One region of the Tepidibacillus infernus genome, then DNA from elsewhere that is predicted to be linked to it. Evidence: predicted binding sites of a transcription regulator. Region 1 holds the regulator's gene; each other region holds the start of a gene.
The links. The regulator Rex, encoded in region 1, represses fermentation and respiration genes when NADH is low (regulators of the CRP and FNR family bind a similar motif). The targets are predictions, from matches to a motif close to TTGTGAAATATTTCACAA.

Region 1 (3,183 bases):
AGTATTTAAAGGCAGGATTAAAGACCGTTTTGGCCCGATTGTAGAAAAGAAATTAAAAGCATTTGGCTCTGAGTTGGTTGAACAGCGTTTTGCTCCAGATGATGTCGAGCAAATTAAAGCTGAAATCAAATATTTCCTTGATAAAAAAGTAGATATGGTTCTTCTTTCTGGTGGAATGTCTGTCGATCCTGATGATCGTACCCCTTTTGCGATTCGAGAAATGGCTACAGAAGTAATTACTCAAGGGACACCCATGCTACCTGGTTCGATGCTGATGGTCGCCTACTCAGAAAATACACCAATTCTCGGGTTGCCTGGAGGAGTATTACATGATCCTTTTACTGCCTTTGATGTCGTATTGCCAAGAATTCTTGTAGGTGAAAAAGTAACAAAAGAGGAAATCATACGTTTAGGTTATGGGGGGTATTATGGTTGCTAAATGAACGCAAAATTCCCATTGCTAGCTTTGTTGGCTATTCCGGTAGTGGGAAGACCACCTTGATGGCGAAGGTCATTCACGCATTTAAACAACAAGGATATCGTGTTGCAGCCATTAAACATGATGCCCATCGTTTTGAAATGGATCATGAAGGGAAAGATACTTGGAAATTTGCCCAAGCTGGTTCTGATGTTGTACTGATAAACTCACAAGAAAAATTGGCCATGATCGAGAAGGTGGAGAGATCGCTTTCATTTGAGGAAGTGATTTCCTATGTGAAGGATGTAGACATTATCTTGGTGGAGGGGTATAAACATGAAGCCCCATCTAAAATTTTAGTCGTTCGTAGAGAAGAAGATCTAACCCTACTTTCAAGTCTTAAAGATGTGATTGCAATTGCAACTTCGTTACCACTTGATGAAAAGCAGATCCCTATTTATGATTTAGACGATGTTGAAGGGATTGTAGAATTGATTCAATCAAATATATTGGGGGAGATAAAAGATGGCTCAAGATCATAAGATACCACAGGTCACAGCCAAGAGATTACCTTTATATTATCGTTACTTAGAAAAGTTACATCTCATGGGAAAACAGCGTGTTTCATCAGCCCAATTAAGCAAAGAGTTATTGATCGATCCAGCAACCATTAGAAGAGACTTCTCGTATTTGGGGGAATTAGGGAAAAAAGGATATGGTTATAATGTAAGCTACTTGTTGCAGTTTTTACGAGACTTTTTAAAACAAGATGAAGTAACCAATGTTGTTCTCATTGGGGTTGGTAATCTAGGTACAGCTTTACTGCATTACAATTTCTATAAGAATCGCAATATCAAAATTGTGGCTGCCTTTGATAGCAATCCGAACAAGTTTAATCGTGAAATTGATGGTATTCCCGTTTATGGGATTGATAGCTTAAAGGAAGTGGTTCAATTATTCCGGGTTGAAGTTGCGATCCTAACCGTACCTGTTCATGTGGCCCAAGAAATAACAGATAAATTAGTAGATGCAGGAGTTAGAGGAATCCTCAACTTTACTCCTTCAAGGCTAACAGTGCCAGCTGGTACATTGGTACACCATATTGACTTAACGACTGAATTACAAACATTGGTCTATTTCCTGAAGAATTTTCCAGAAGATGAGCTAATGGAACAAGACCAAGAGCTAGAGAATGAAGATGAATAGGAGAGGGATCTCATATGGTGGATCAAGATAAATCAATGACTTTAGTCAGTCATTTAGAAGAGTTAAGAAAAAGAATTATCTGGATTATCTTGTTTTTTGTCGTTGCCTTGGTGGTCGGTTTTATGTTAACAGACCCAGTTATTCGCTATTTTACTGATGAGCTCAAAGCAAAAGGGGTTACCTTTAACGTTTTTCGTTTATCTGATGCACTAAGAGTCTACATGCAATTTGCTTTTGCGATTGGGATTACCCTTTCCCTTCCTTTTGCGTTATATCAAATTTGGCGATTTGTTGCACCAGGCTTAACAAAAAGGGAAAGAAAGGCAACCATATGGTTTATTCCCTTTGCCTTTATTCTATTTTTACTAGGGGTATCATTTGCTTATTTTATTCTATTTCCAATGGTCGTTACCTTCCTATCCAATATCTCTAAACAGTTAGGTGTTGTTGAAGTATACGGGATTGCTCAGTATTTTAGCTTTATGCTGAACATCGTGATTCCGTTTGGTATTGTGTTTGAGCTTCCAGTTGTCGTAGTCTTTTTAACCCGTCTTGGTATCATTACACCTAAATTATTAATTAAAATTCGGAAGCTGGCCTATTTTGTATTAATTATTGTGGCCGTCACCATTACACCACCTGAGCCGATGTCAGATATTCTTGTCTCTGTTCCACTCATTTTGTTATATGAGATTAGTATCATGCTATCCAAAGTGGCCTCAAAAAAACGCCAACAAGCATTAGAAGAAATTTAATCTGAACAACAAAGAGCACGTCAACCTTGAAGAAGGAAGCGTGCTTTTTGTTTGTTTATTTTTCTGTATTGATATTACATCGTGTCAGGCGTAATGCTTTGAAGGCCAGGCCAATATACCTCATCGGCATATTGTGTGGTATCTCCTTTATTTACATCCCCAAAATAATTGATTCCCACAAAAGCGAATACTAGAACAAAAACGAATAATATTTTTTTAATCTTATCCAAAATAATGTCCTCCTTTTAATAGATTCCCTTTTCTCAAAATTTTACTTTTTTGTTATCACTATAATAATATACGTTTTAATAAGCAATATAAAGTATTTATATAGCGCAAATGGAATAATATTACTATAAATAAATGAGATAATCCTTTTGTAATCAAAAAGAATTACTTTATATTCTCAATTTCTCGTTTGTAGACAAGAACCGTTGTGTTTTACTGTTGATAAAAAGCTATAAAAGCCAGAATTCTTAATTTTTCCCTATTTTAAAGGAAAATTGAAATAATAAAGAATTAAAATAAGTAGATTAGTACTAATCAGAAAAAATAAAAGGAGGTGTAAAAATTGAACAACTCACAAGTATTAGAGTTATTAGAATCATTAGGTGTGCAGTTATCTAAGGAACAAATTGATAGAAAAAAACAATGTATGGAAGAATTGTCTAATTTCAACGGATTTATTGAAGAAATTTTTATACCCGAACTAAAGAAATTTGTAAATATATAATTATAAAATTTGATAATTTGGAGAAGAAAATATGAATTTATCATTACTGACAACTAATAAAAACTTTAAAT
Region 2 (3,183 bases), on a different contig from region 1:
GTATTCGCCATTTCAAGCATTAAGAAAAGGGGAATATGGATATGAATATTTTAGTAGTAGGCCAAGGGGGAAGAGAACACGCAATTGTTAAAACCCTAAAAAAAAGTCCAAAAGTTAATCAAGTGTATTGTGCTCCGGGTAATGGTGGAATTGCACAAGATGCAATTTGCTTACCGATTGCTGAAAATGATTTTGAAAAATTAATAATGGCAGTTAGAGAGTATAAGATTGATCTAACAGTTGTAGGACCTGAGCAGCCTTTAATTGAAGGAATTGTCGATGTATTTCAAGAACAAGGCCTCCCGATCATTGGTCCAACAAAAGCAGCAGCTCAAATTGAGGGAAGCAAATCGTTCGCAAAGCAATTAATGGGAAAATATCGAATTCCTACTGGTAATTATCAAGTATTCTATACATCAAAAGAGGCAATCGATTATGTAAAACAACAGGGAGTGCCAGTAGTGATTAAAGCAGATGGGATTGCAGCAGGAAAAGGAGTAGTTGTGGCTCATCAATTAGAAGAGGCGATATCAGCTATTAATAGTATCATGGAAGATAAAATTTTTGGTGATGCTGGTCAATCAGTTGTGATTGAAGAGTTTCTATCAGGAGAAGAATTAACCGTTATGGCCTTTGTAGATGCTAACAGTATCGCTGTAATGGAGCCTGCTCAAGATCATAAGCCTGTTTATGATGAAGACAAAGGTCCAAATACTGGTGGAATGGGTGCTTATTCACCTGTTCCTCATATGAAGGAATCCTTGTTAAACGAAGTATATGATCAAATTTTATTACCAACTGTCGAAGCTATGAAACAAGAAGGAATACCTTTTACAGGTATTTTGTATGCTGGATTAATGATCACAAATGAAGGTCCAATGGTTATAGAATTTAATGCAAGGTTTGGTGATCCTGAAACACAGGTTGTTCTTCCTAGATTAGAAACCGATTTAGTTGAAGTTCTATTAGCGATAAGAGATAAACGGTTAAATGAAATGCACTTAGAATGGAAAAAAGAAGCAGCGGTTAGTGTTGTAATGGTTTCAGCAGGTTATCCAAAGGAATATAAAAAAGGTATGCCAATAATAGAGCATGCTATGCCATCAAAAACACAGGTTTTTTATGCAGGTGCTAAGCTCCTAGAGGAACAATTAGTTACAGCTGGAGGTAGAGTTCTTGCCGTAACTGGATTAGGTACAACAATAGAAGAAGCACAAAGAAGAGCTTATCAGGGAGTTAACAACATTAACTTTGAAGGTGCACATTATAGAAGAGATATTGCAAATAAAACAATTAATCGAATAGCTAATTCGTAGCTAAATTATAAATTGTTTATTAGTCAGAAAAAAATAAGTACAATTTGCGGGTGTCAATGAATTAGTTCAATTGACACCCTTTTTCGCTAGCATTACATAAATATAGTCATAATTTTCAGTTAATATCTTTTCGTAAATTTGAGCTAAAAAGTTTTTAAGGTTGTGACTTTTTTCACAGAAATAATGTTGTAAACAAGGTATAGTAATAACTGCAGGGTAAAAGAAATGTACACAATGTTAATGCAGGGAGATGAAAAGAAAATGAGTATGTTTTGTTATCAATGTCAAGAGACATCTAAGAATGTAGGCTGTACAGTTGTTGGTGTCTGTGGTAAGACACCTGAAGTTACTAACCTTCAAGACTTATTAATTTATGTATTAAAAGGAATCTCTATTTATGCAGAAAAAGCTAAGCAAGTAGGTATAAATGATGCAGAGACAGGTTTATTTATTGCTAAAAATCTATTTTCAACCATTACAAACGTAAACTTTGATCCAGTTTACTTTGAAACTAAGATCAAGGAAGCATTAGCTCTTCGTGAAAAAGTTAAAACAAGCTTCTTAGCAGCATATAAAGAGAAGTATGGAACGGAATTTAATGAAGAATTACCTGAAATGGCTACATGGTATAGTGACAATGTAGAGGATTTCTACAAAAAGGGAGAATTAGTAGGGGTACTAGCAACAGCAAACGAAGATATACGTTCATTAAGAGAATTATTAATATATGGATTAAAAGGTATTTCAGCATATATAGAACACGCTTTTGTTTTAGATGAACAAAATGATGAAATATTTAGCTTCTTACATAAAGGTTTAGCTGCAACAACAGATGATAGTCTTTCAGCTGACGATTTAGTTGGCATTATTATGGATGCTGGTGCTACTGCAGTTAAAGCTATGGAAATGCTTGATAGAGCTAATACAGGCACATATGGTCATCCAGAACCAACCCAGATTAATATCGGTGTTAGAAATCGTCCTGGTATTCTAATCAGTGGACATGACTTAAAAGATTTAGAAGAATTATTAGAGCAATCTAAGGATAAAGGTATAGACGTATATACACATGGTGAAATGCTTCCAGCTAATGCTTATCCTTTCTTCAAAAAATATGATCACTTTGTTGGAAACTACGGTAACTCTTGGTGGGAGCAAAACCGTGAATTTGAATCCTTCAATGGGCCTATTCTAATGACTACAAACTGTTTAGTTCCACCAAAAGCTTCTTACCAAGACAGAGTTTATACAACAGGAGTAGTTGGATTCCCAGGCTTAAATCATATTGAAGATCGTAAACCTGGTGAGCAAAAGGACTTCTCAAAAATTATTGAGCATGCTCTAAAATGTGAGCCTCCAACTGAAATTGAAAATGGTACAATTCCTGGTGGATTTGCACGTAATGCTGTCCTAAGTGTAGCAGATAAAGTAGTAGACGCTGTACAATCAGGTGCTATTAATCGATTCGTTGTTATGGCTGGTTGTGAAGGAAGACATAAAACAAGGGATTACTACAAGGATATGGCAAGAGAATTACCAAATGATACGGTCATATTAACAGCTGGTTGTGCAAAATATCGCTACAATAAATTAGATCTTGGCGATATTGGTGGCATTCCAAGAATATTAGATGCTGGTCAATGTAATGACTCCTATTCCTTAGTAGTTATTGCACAAAAATTAGTAGAAGCTCTTGGTGTTGAAGATATTAATGACCTTCCACTATCATATACCATCGCTTGGTATGAGCAAAAAGCTGTTGCTGTATTATTAGCATTATTATACTTAGGAGTAAAAGGAATTCGCTTAGGGCCAACATTACCAGCATTCATTTCTCCTAATGTATTAAAAGTATTAGTAGAAAAAT
Region 3 (3,183 bases), on a different contig from region 1:
GGCTATTGGAATTTTTCTACAATCAATTACTTTAACTCCTTTTGGAATTCAACTTTTCCACAACATAGATGATTTCTTTATAAGAAGAAAAATTGTGGGAGGTGAAAATCAATGAAAAAGGTATTTAAAGCTCTTGCTTCATTGTTTTCTTTACTTGCTTTAATGGAAGTCTCAACAGCTAGTGTAATCTTGGTTTACCAACCAGAATTACCTAAGAAAAATTAAATCCGCCACAGCATAGATAAAACCAACTAAAAAAGATGGGACATAAACCCATCTTTTTTCTTTATTGGAAGAGAAAGTTTTACTTACATTCTTTTCCTTGTCATTTGGGGTTTGTATATTCCATAAGCTGCGACATAGCGTGACTAGCAGCTTTAGCTGTGTAGCACGACTTGTACACTTTGTGTGCCTTCAGAAGTGCCCTTCTCTCCGTAATCTTTATTCATAGAAGGGCACGGATGATGGAGCGCGATGGAATATACAAACTTATTTTATAGATATAAACTTGATTTTCATGTAAAATAAAAGGAAGAATATTTACCTATGGGGGTATCTAGATGTCTACACCAATCTATAATAAGAAAAAACAATTGAAATATATTAAAGGAAGATTGCAACTTCTTTCTTATATGGTAGATCAATTTAATCCTGAGGATGTAGAACTAAAGGATTTTGAATCAATTGAAGCAGAATTAAAGAAATTGATCGTTAAAACAAAAATATTTCACTATCGAAATGAACATCAGGTACAAAACGAAAAGGAGTAACCCTTTTTGGAGTTACTCCTTCGGTATTTTGTTACTGGCTTTATTTTTTTGAAATTCTATTACTTTGATTATACAGATGCTTTTTTAAAGCTCTTAACATACCAATTCCTTAAGTAAGGAATAACCCAGCGGTCTAAACCTATTTTACCTGCATTGAATCCAGCAACAATGACAAAGATACTTACAAGTACCATTTGTGGGTTATGGCTAACAGTGCCACTAAACAAGAAAGCAAAGTTCATCATCATACCAAAGAAAACAGCGGCGGTTGTAAGACATCCAAGTATAAGTCCTAATCCTACCAAAAATTCACCTAATGGAATCATAAAGTTAAAAAATCCTACATTAGGGAGTGCAAAGTTTTCAACAAAGCCTCCCCACCACTGGGATACTGATGGGTGTTCACCACCCATTTTTTTTAATGCTCCTTGTAGGAATCCCTCTGCACTAAATGGTTCTGAACCCGTAAGTTTTTCCCAACCAGCTGTCATCCAATTCCAACCTAAGTAAAGTCTTAAAAGCAGTAGTCCGTAGGCAGCATAAATATTTTCTCGCAAAAAACGTACCATCAAAACTCCTCCTTTTGCTTTATTATTAAAGAAGATAAAGTAAGATGTTCATCTTACATATGAAGGAAAAGTAATTGGATTGTGTTTTCCTTCCGATATATATATAAGAAGTACTTTTCGTTTTTAGCACATTTCTAGGTTTTCTTTCATAAATTTTTCACATAAAATGTGAACAAGTGATTAAACTTTGTAATCATTTTGAGGTGATTAGATGTATAATCTTTGTCCATAATAAAGAAAGAATAGTTTTTTTATGATGAAGGAGGCTAAAGGATGAATAATCAAACGAAAATTGTTGTTGTTGGAAGCGGAGCAGTTGGATCCACTTTTGCCTATACGGTACTTTTAAGAGGACTTGCGGACGAATTAGTGATCATCGACAAAAATCAGGATAAGGCTGAAGGTGATGCATTAGACCTTAACCATGGCTTACTGTTAGCACAACCAATGAAAATAACTGCAGGTGATTACCCTGACTGCAAAGATGCTGATATTATTGTGATCACCGCTGGAGCAGCACAAAAACCAGGTGAGACAAGATTAGATTTAATGCAGAGAAATGTATCTATATATCACCAAATCTTAACTGAAATCTTAAAATACAATTCGGAAGCGATTTTTCTTATTGCCACAAATCCAGTCGATATTCTTACCTATATCACCATTAAATTAACTCATTTACCAAAGGAAAGAGTTATCGGGTCAGGAACGTTACTAGATAGTGCTCGTTTTCGTTATTTGATATCTGAAAAAATGAATATTGATCCAAGGAGTATTCATGGTATGATAATTGGAGAGCATGGAGATACAGAATTGGCTGCTTGGAGTTTATTAAATATAGCAGGAATGACGCAAGAGCAAGTAAAAGAACAATCCAGGTATTATTTATCCTCAGCAGAAAAAGAAGAGATTTATTTACAAACCAAAAACGCTGCCTATCAAATTATTGAGAAAAAAGGTTCAACCTATTATGCCATCGCTCTATCTTTGGCAAGAATTTGTGAAGCAATTTTACATGATCAAATGTCAATACTACCTGTTTCTGCCTATTTGGATAATTATAAAGGGATTAGTGATGTTTGTTTGGGAATTCCAAGTATTATAGGAAAAAATGGAATTGAAGAGGTTCTTGATCTTCCTCTTACAAAGGAAGAAGAAGAAAAACTTCAACATTCAGCGAATCAATTAGGGAACTTTATTCACCAAATACAATTGCCTAAGATTTAGTATGATATACAACCCTTAAATAAAGGGGATTACGGGAAAAGGAGAATATCGATGTCAATTAATCTTTTTACAGATAGTAGCTGTGATTTACCAGAACAAATCATTAAAAAATACAATATCCATGTCATTCCATTACATATCTCCTTTCAAAATGATCACTTTCTTGATCGTGTTAATTTGAGTGTTAATGAATTTTATCAAAAAATGAAGGGACAAGAAGAGTTACCTAAAACGGCTGCACCTTCTCCCCAGGATTTTCTTGATCAATTTGAAAAAGTAATGAGACCAGGCGATCAAGGAATTGTAATCACATTATCCTCACAATTAAGTAGTACTTATCAAAGTGCTAAGATGGCTGTTGACACCTATAAGGAAGAATATCCTCATGTAGAGATGATCGCTCTTGATGCAAAAAATGCATCGATTGGATTAGGTGTAATTCTCATGCAAGCTGCTGAACTAATAAAAGAAAGTTTTCACTTTGAAGAGCTTATTACTAAAATCAAACATGTGATTGACCATTCACATATCCTGATTTTCTTAGATACGTTGGAAAATGTGATCAAAGGCGGTCGTTTGGATCGAGTCAGAGGCAAAATAGCCTCGGTATTATCCGT
Region 4 (3,183 bases), on a different contig from region 1:
TCAAAGATGCAACAAAAGGTGCAACCGGAATATTAAAAATTACAAAAGATACCAAAGATCAACCATTAGCACCGTAAGAATAAATGGGTTTGTATATTCCAACGCGCTCCGTTGTCCGTGTATTTCTACACTCCTAAAAGCACACAAAGTGTACAAGTGACGCTACACAGCTGAAGCTGCTAGTCGTCCTATATCTTTGCTTATGGAATATACAAATTCTAAGTGATTAAAGGAAGAAAGTTACACTTTCTAATTGATAAATTTAAGAATGAAAAAGGTGAAGGATATGAAAAAAATCATACTTGTCTTAGTAAGCAGTTTGCTTTTTCTTGGAATCCTAGCTGGTTGTGGACAATCATCGAATCAAGCCCAAACCTCAGATGATCAGATTCAAACGGTTCACATTGTGGCTGAGGATTGGAAGTTTATTCCTGATACGATCAATGTTAAACCAGGTAAAGTTAAATTTGTCATTGAAAACAAAGCAAAAAGAATGCATGGATTTGCGATTGATGAGTTAGGGATTAACGAATCATTGGCACCAGGGAAAACGGTTGAAAAAATAGTCGATGTCAAAGAGGCTGGTAGTTACACCTTTTACTGTTCTGTTGTATGTGGGGATCTGGATCAACATGGTGGAATGAAAGGAACACTAACGGTTCAGTAAAACGATTAGACCGATGTCTTGCTAAAGAAAAAATGAAAAAAGGCAGAAAAAAGGGATGATATGGTTGGTCCCTTAATTTTAGATTTTATCTTTTAGATCATTTGGATTGATGTAAAGGTGATTCTTATCATCGGTTTCAATTAAATCTTCTTTTTTTAATTGGGCAAAGGTACGACTAATCGTTTCCCTTGTAACTCCAATCATACTTCTAACAGTGATTTTTTCAATTCGATCTAAGTCTTCCTCATCTAAACCTTTTAATAATTCAACTTGTTGTAACATTTCTTTTATAGATGGCATCTTTCCATCAATCCTTTTTGGTTATTGCTATTACAACTGTATTTATCATATTTATTGTACAATAGTGTGATTCTACTTACAACTCCTTATCATGATTAGTTTGAGTCAAATATTTGTGGGAGAAAATTTTTACAAATATATTATGTAGTATATTCAGTTTTAGAATTTCCTGATGGAAACATATCCTACAGTGCATCGCCTTGTCATAAATGGAGATGGGGCACGATGGATTACCGCATAAAGGAGAGAGATCAGATTGGAAAATAAAAAAATCGAATTGTTAAATCAATTGCTTGAAGCTGAAAAAGCTGGAGTCGTTACACTGGATTTTTTTCAAAAAGCATATCCTGATGTGGAATTACCACTTGATCTGATTAAAAGCGATGAATCTTGGTCAACCAATGGTTTGATTGAAAGTGTGAAAAGAGAAGGCGGTGTACCTAGTAAAAATACAGGGGATTTTGCGGATAAGGTGAAAGCTCAAGAAGGTTTAAGCAACCGATTATCTTTATTAAACAAAGGACAATCCTGGGTTGTTCGTAAAATTGATGATTTATTTCAAATGGAATTACATGAGGAAACCCGTTCATTTTTAACTCAGATGAAAAAGAAACATATTGAAAATATTCAAACCTGTCAAGACTTTTTGGATCGTCAGTAAAGAACAATCTAGCAAGGAATGGCAAGATGAGTATAAAAAATAAAACGAGTATATAAGATTAAATAGATAACAAAAGAATACAATGGGAATTTACACCTCCTACGAATTTGTGTAGGGGTGTTTTTTTTTGTCTTTTTTTTCTAGTTTGCGAAAAAAACTACATATTTTTCTTTCTGTCAATAAATACTAACACAAAATGTGTATTTTTTCCCAACAAAGGAGAATGAAGCATGACAAAGAAAAAGATACCGCCTTTATTAAAGAAATGGACGTTTTTTCAACAAGAAAAGATCCGATCGAAGGATGGATGGAGTGAAGTAACACCCTATGATCGGGATAATGAGAAAATTTATCGTCGTCGTTGGCAACATGATAAGTTTATCCGCACTACCCATGGGGTGAACTGTACAGGTTCATGCAGTTGGCGAGTTTTTGTGAAGGATGGAATCATTACTTGGGAAAATCAGGCGATTGATTATCCTTCACCAGGTCCAGATATGCCAGAATTCGAGCCAAGAGGATGTCCAAGAGGGGCAACCTTCTCATGGTACACCTATAGTCCTGTACGTGTGAAATACCCTTACGTTCGAAGCACACTTCTAAAATTCTGGCGAGAAGCTATGAAGCAATATGGGCAAAATCCGATTGAAGCATGGAAAAGTATTTTAAGTGATCCAGAAAAAACAAAAGCATATAAAGAGGCACGCGGTAAAGGTGGATTTGTTCGCGCTTCTTGGGATGAAGTAAACAAGATGGTCGCATCCTCGATGATACATACGATTCAAGAATATGGCCCAGATCGCATTGTCGGTTTTTCACCGATCCCTGCCATGTCGATCGTTAGCTATTCTGCAGGGGCTAGATTTCTTAATCTTGTCGGTGCCCCGATACTTAGTTTTTATGACTGGTATGCAGACTTACCACCTTCTTCGCCGCAAATCTGGGGGGAGCAAACCGATGTGCCAGAAAGTAGCGATTGGTATAACTCAGGGTACATTCTGATATGGGGTTCTAATATCCCACAGACTCGTACTCCTGATGCTCATTTTATGGTAGAAGCACGTTATCGGGGAACGAAAGTGGTTGGCGTTAGCCCTGATTACGCAGAATACATTAAGTTTGCGGATCATTGGCTGGCAGTTAACCCTGGGACTGATGCTGCATTAGGGATGGCCATGACCCATGTCATCTTGAAGGAATTCTATGTAAACAAACAAACAGAATATTTTACCGATTATGTGAAAAAGTTTACGGATCTTCCGTTCTTAATCAAACTGAAAAAACGTGGAGAAAATTTTGTAGCTGACCGCTTCCTTGTTGCTAGTGACTTAGGACTACCTTTGGATAAAGCTGAATGGAAAACGGTTGTATTTGATAAAAACTCAAACCAATTTGTCGTTCCCAATGGCTCAATCGGCCATCGTTGGGATGGTAAAGTGAATTGGAATTTAAAAATGGAAGATAGTGAAAAGGGAATTACAAATGTGGATCCACCGTTAACACTTCTAGGTCACCAAGATGAGGTTGTGATGGTCGTTTTCCCTTATTTTGATGA

Region 2: the regulator Rex is predicted to act here: its motif matches at 1,477-1,494, upstream of hcp (hydroxylamine reductase).
Region 3: the regulator Rex is predicted to act here: its motif matches at 1,485-1,502, upstream of TEPIDINF_RS13345 (L-lactate dehydrogenase).
Region 4: the regulator Rex is predicted to act here: its motif matches at 1,825-1,842, upstream of TEPIDINF_RS06380 (nitrate reductase subunit alpha).

The regions. Positions count from the first base shown of each region.
Region 1 is NZ_JBLWFI010000003.1:1,453-4,635, reverse strand. It holds gene TEPIDINF_RS13630 (molybdopterin-binding protein) at 1-439, shown strand, start outside; gene mobB (molybdopterin-guanine dinucleotide biosynthesis protein B) at 433-960, shown strand; gene TEPIDINF_RS13620 (redox-sensing transcriptional repressor Rex) at 944-1,624, shown strand; gene tatC (twin-arginine translocase subunit TatC) at 1,639-2,379, shown strand; gene TEPIDINF_RS13610 (hypothetical protein) at 2,454-2,609, opposite strand; gene TEPIDINF_RS13605 (hypothetical protein) at 2,951-3,112, shown strand; gene TEPIDINF_RS13600 (MFS transporter) at 3,144-3,183, shown strand, end outside.
Region 2 is NZ_JBLWFI010000002.1:14,314-17,496, forward strand. It holds gene purH (bifunctional phosphoribosylaminoimidazolecarboxamide formyltransferase/IMP cyclohydrolase) at 1-23, shown strand, start outside; gene purD (phosphoribosylamine--glycine ligase) at 42-1,316, shown strand; gene hcp (hydroxylamine reductase) at 1,584-3,183, shown strand, end outside.
Region 3 is NZ_JBLWFI010000002.1:194,254-197,436, forward strand. It holds gene TEPIDINF_RS13325 (accessory gene regulator ArgB-like protein) at 1-115, shown strand, start outside; gene TEPIDINF_RS13330 (AgrD family cyclic lactone autoinducer peptide) at 112-225, shown strand; gene TEPIDINF_RS13335 (SE1561 family protein) at 561-770, shown strand; gene TEPIDINF_RS13340 (DoxX family membrane protein) at 839-1,342, opposite strand; gene TEPIDINF_RS13345 (L-lactate dehydrogenase) at 1,613-2,566, shown strand; gene TEPIDINF_RS13350 (DegV family protein) at 2,618-3,183, shown strand, end outside.
Region 4 is NZ_JBLWFI010000001.1:1,250,452-1,253,634, reverse strand. It holds gene TEPIDINF_RS06400 (multicopper oxidase domain-containing protein) at 1-77, shown strand, start outside; gene TEPIDINF_RS06395 (cupredoxin domain-containing protein) at 287-667, shown strand; gene TEPIDINF_RS06390 (helix-turn-helix domain-containing protein) at 746-967, opposite strand; gene TEPIDINF_RS06385 (DUF6306 domain-containing protein) at 1,224-1,628, shown strand; gene TEPIDINF_RS06380 (nitrate reductase subunit alpha) at 1,859-3,183, shown strand, end outside.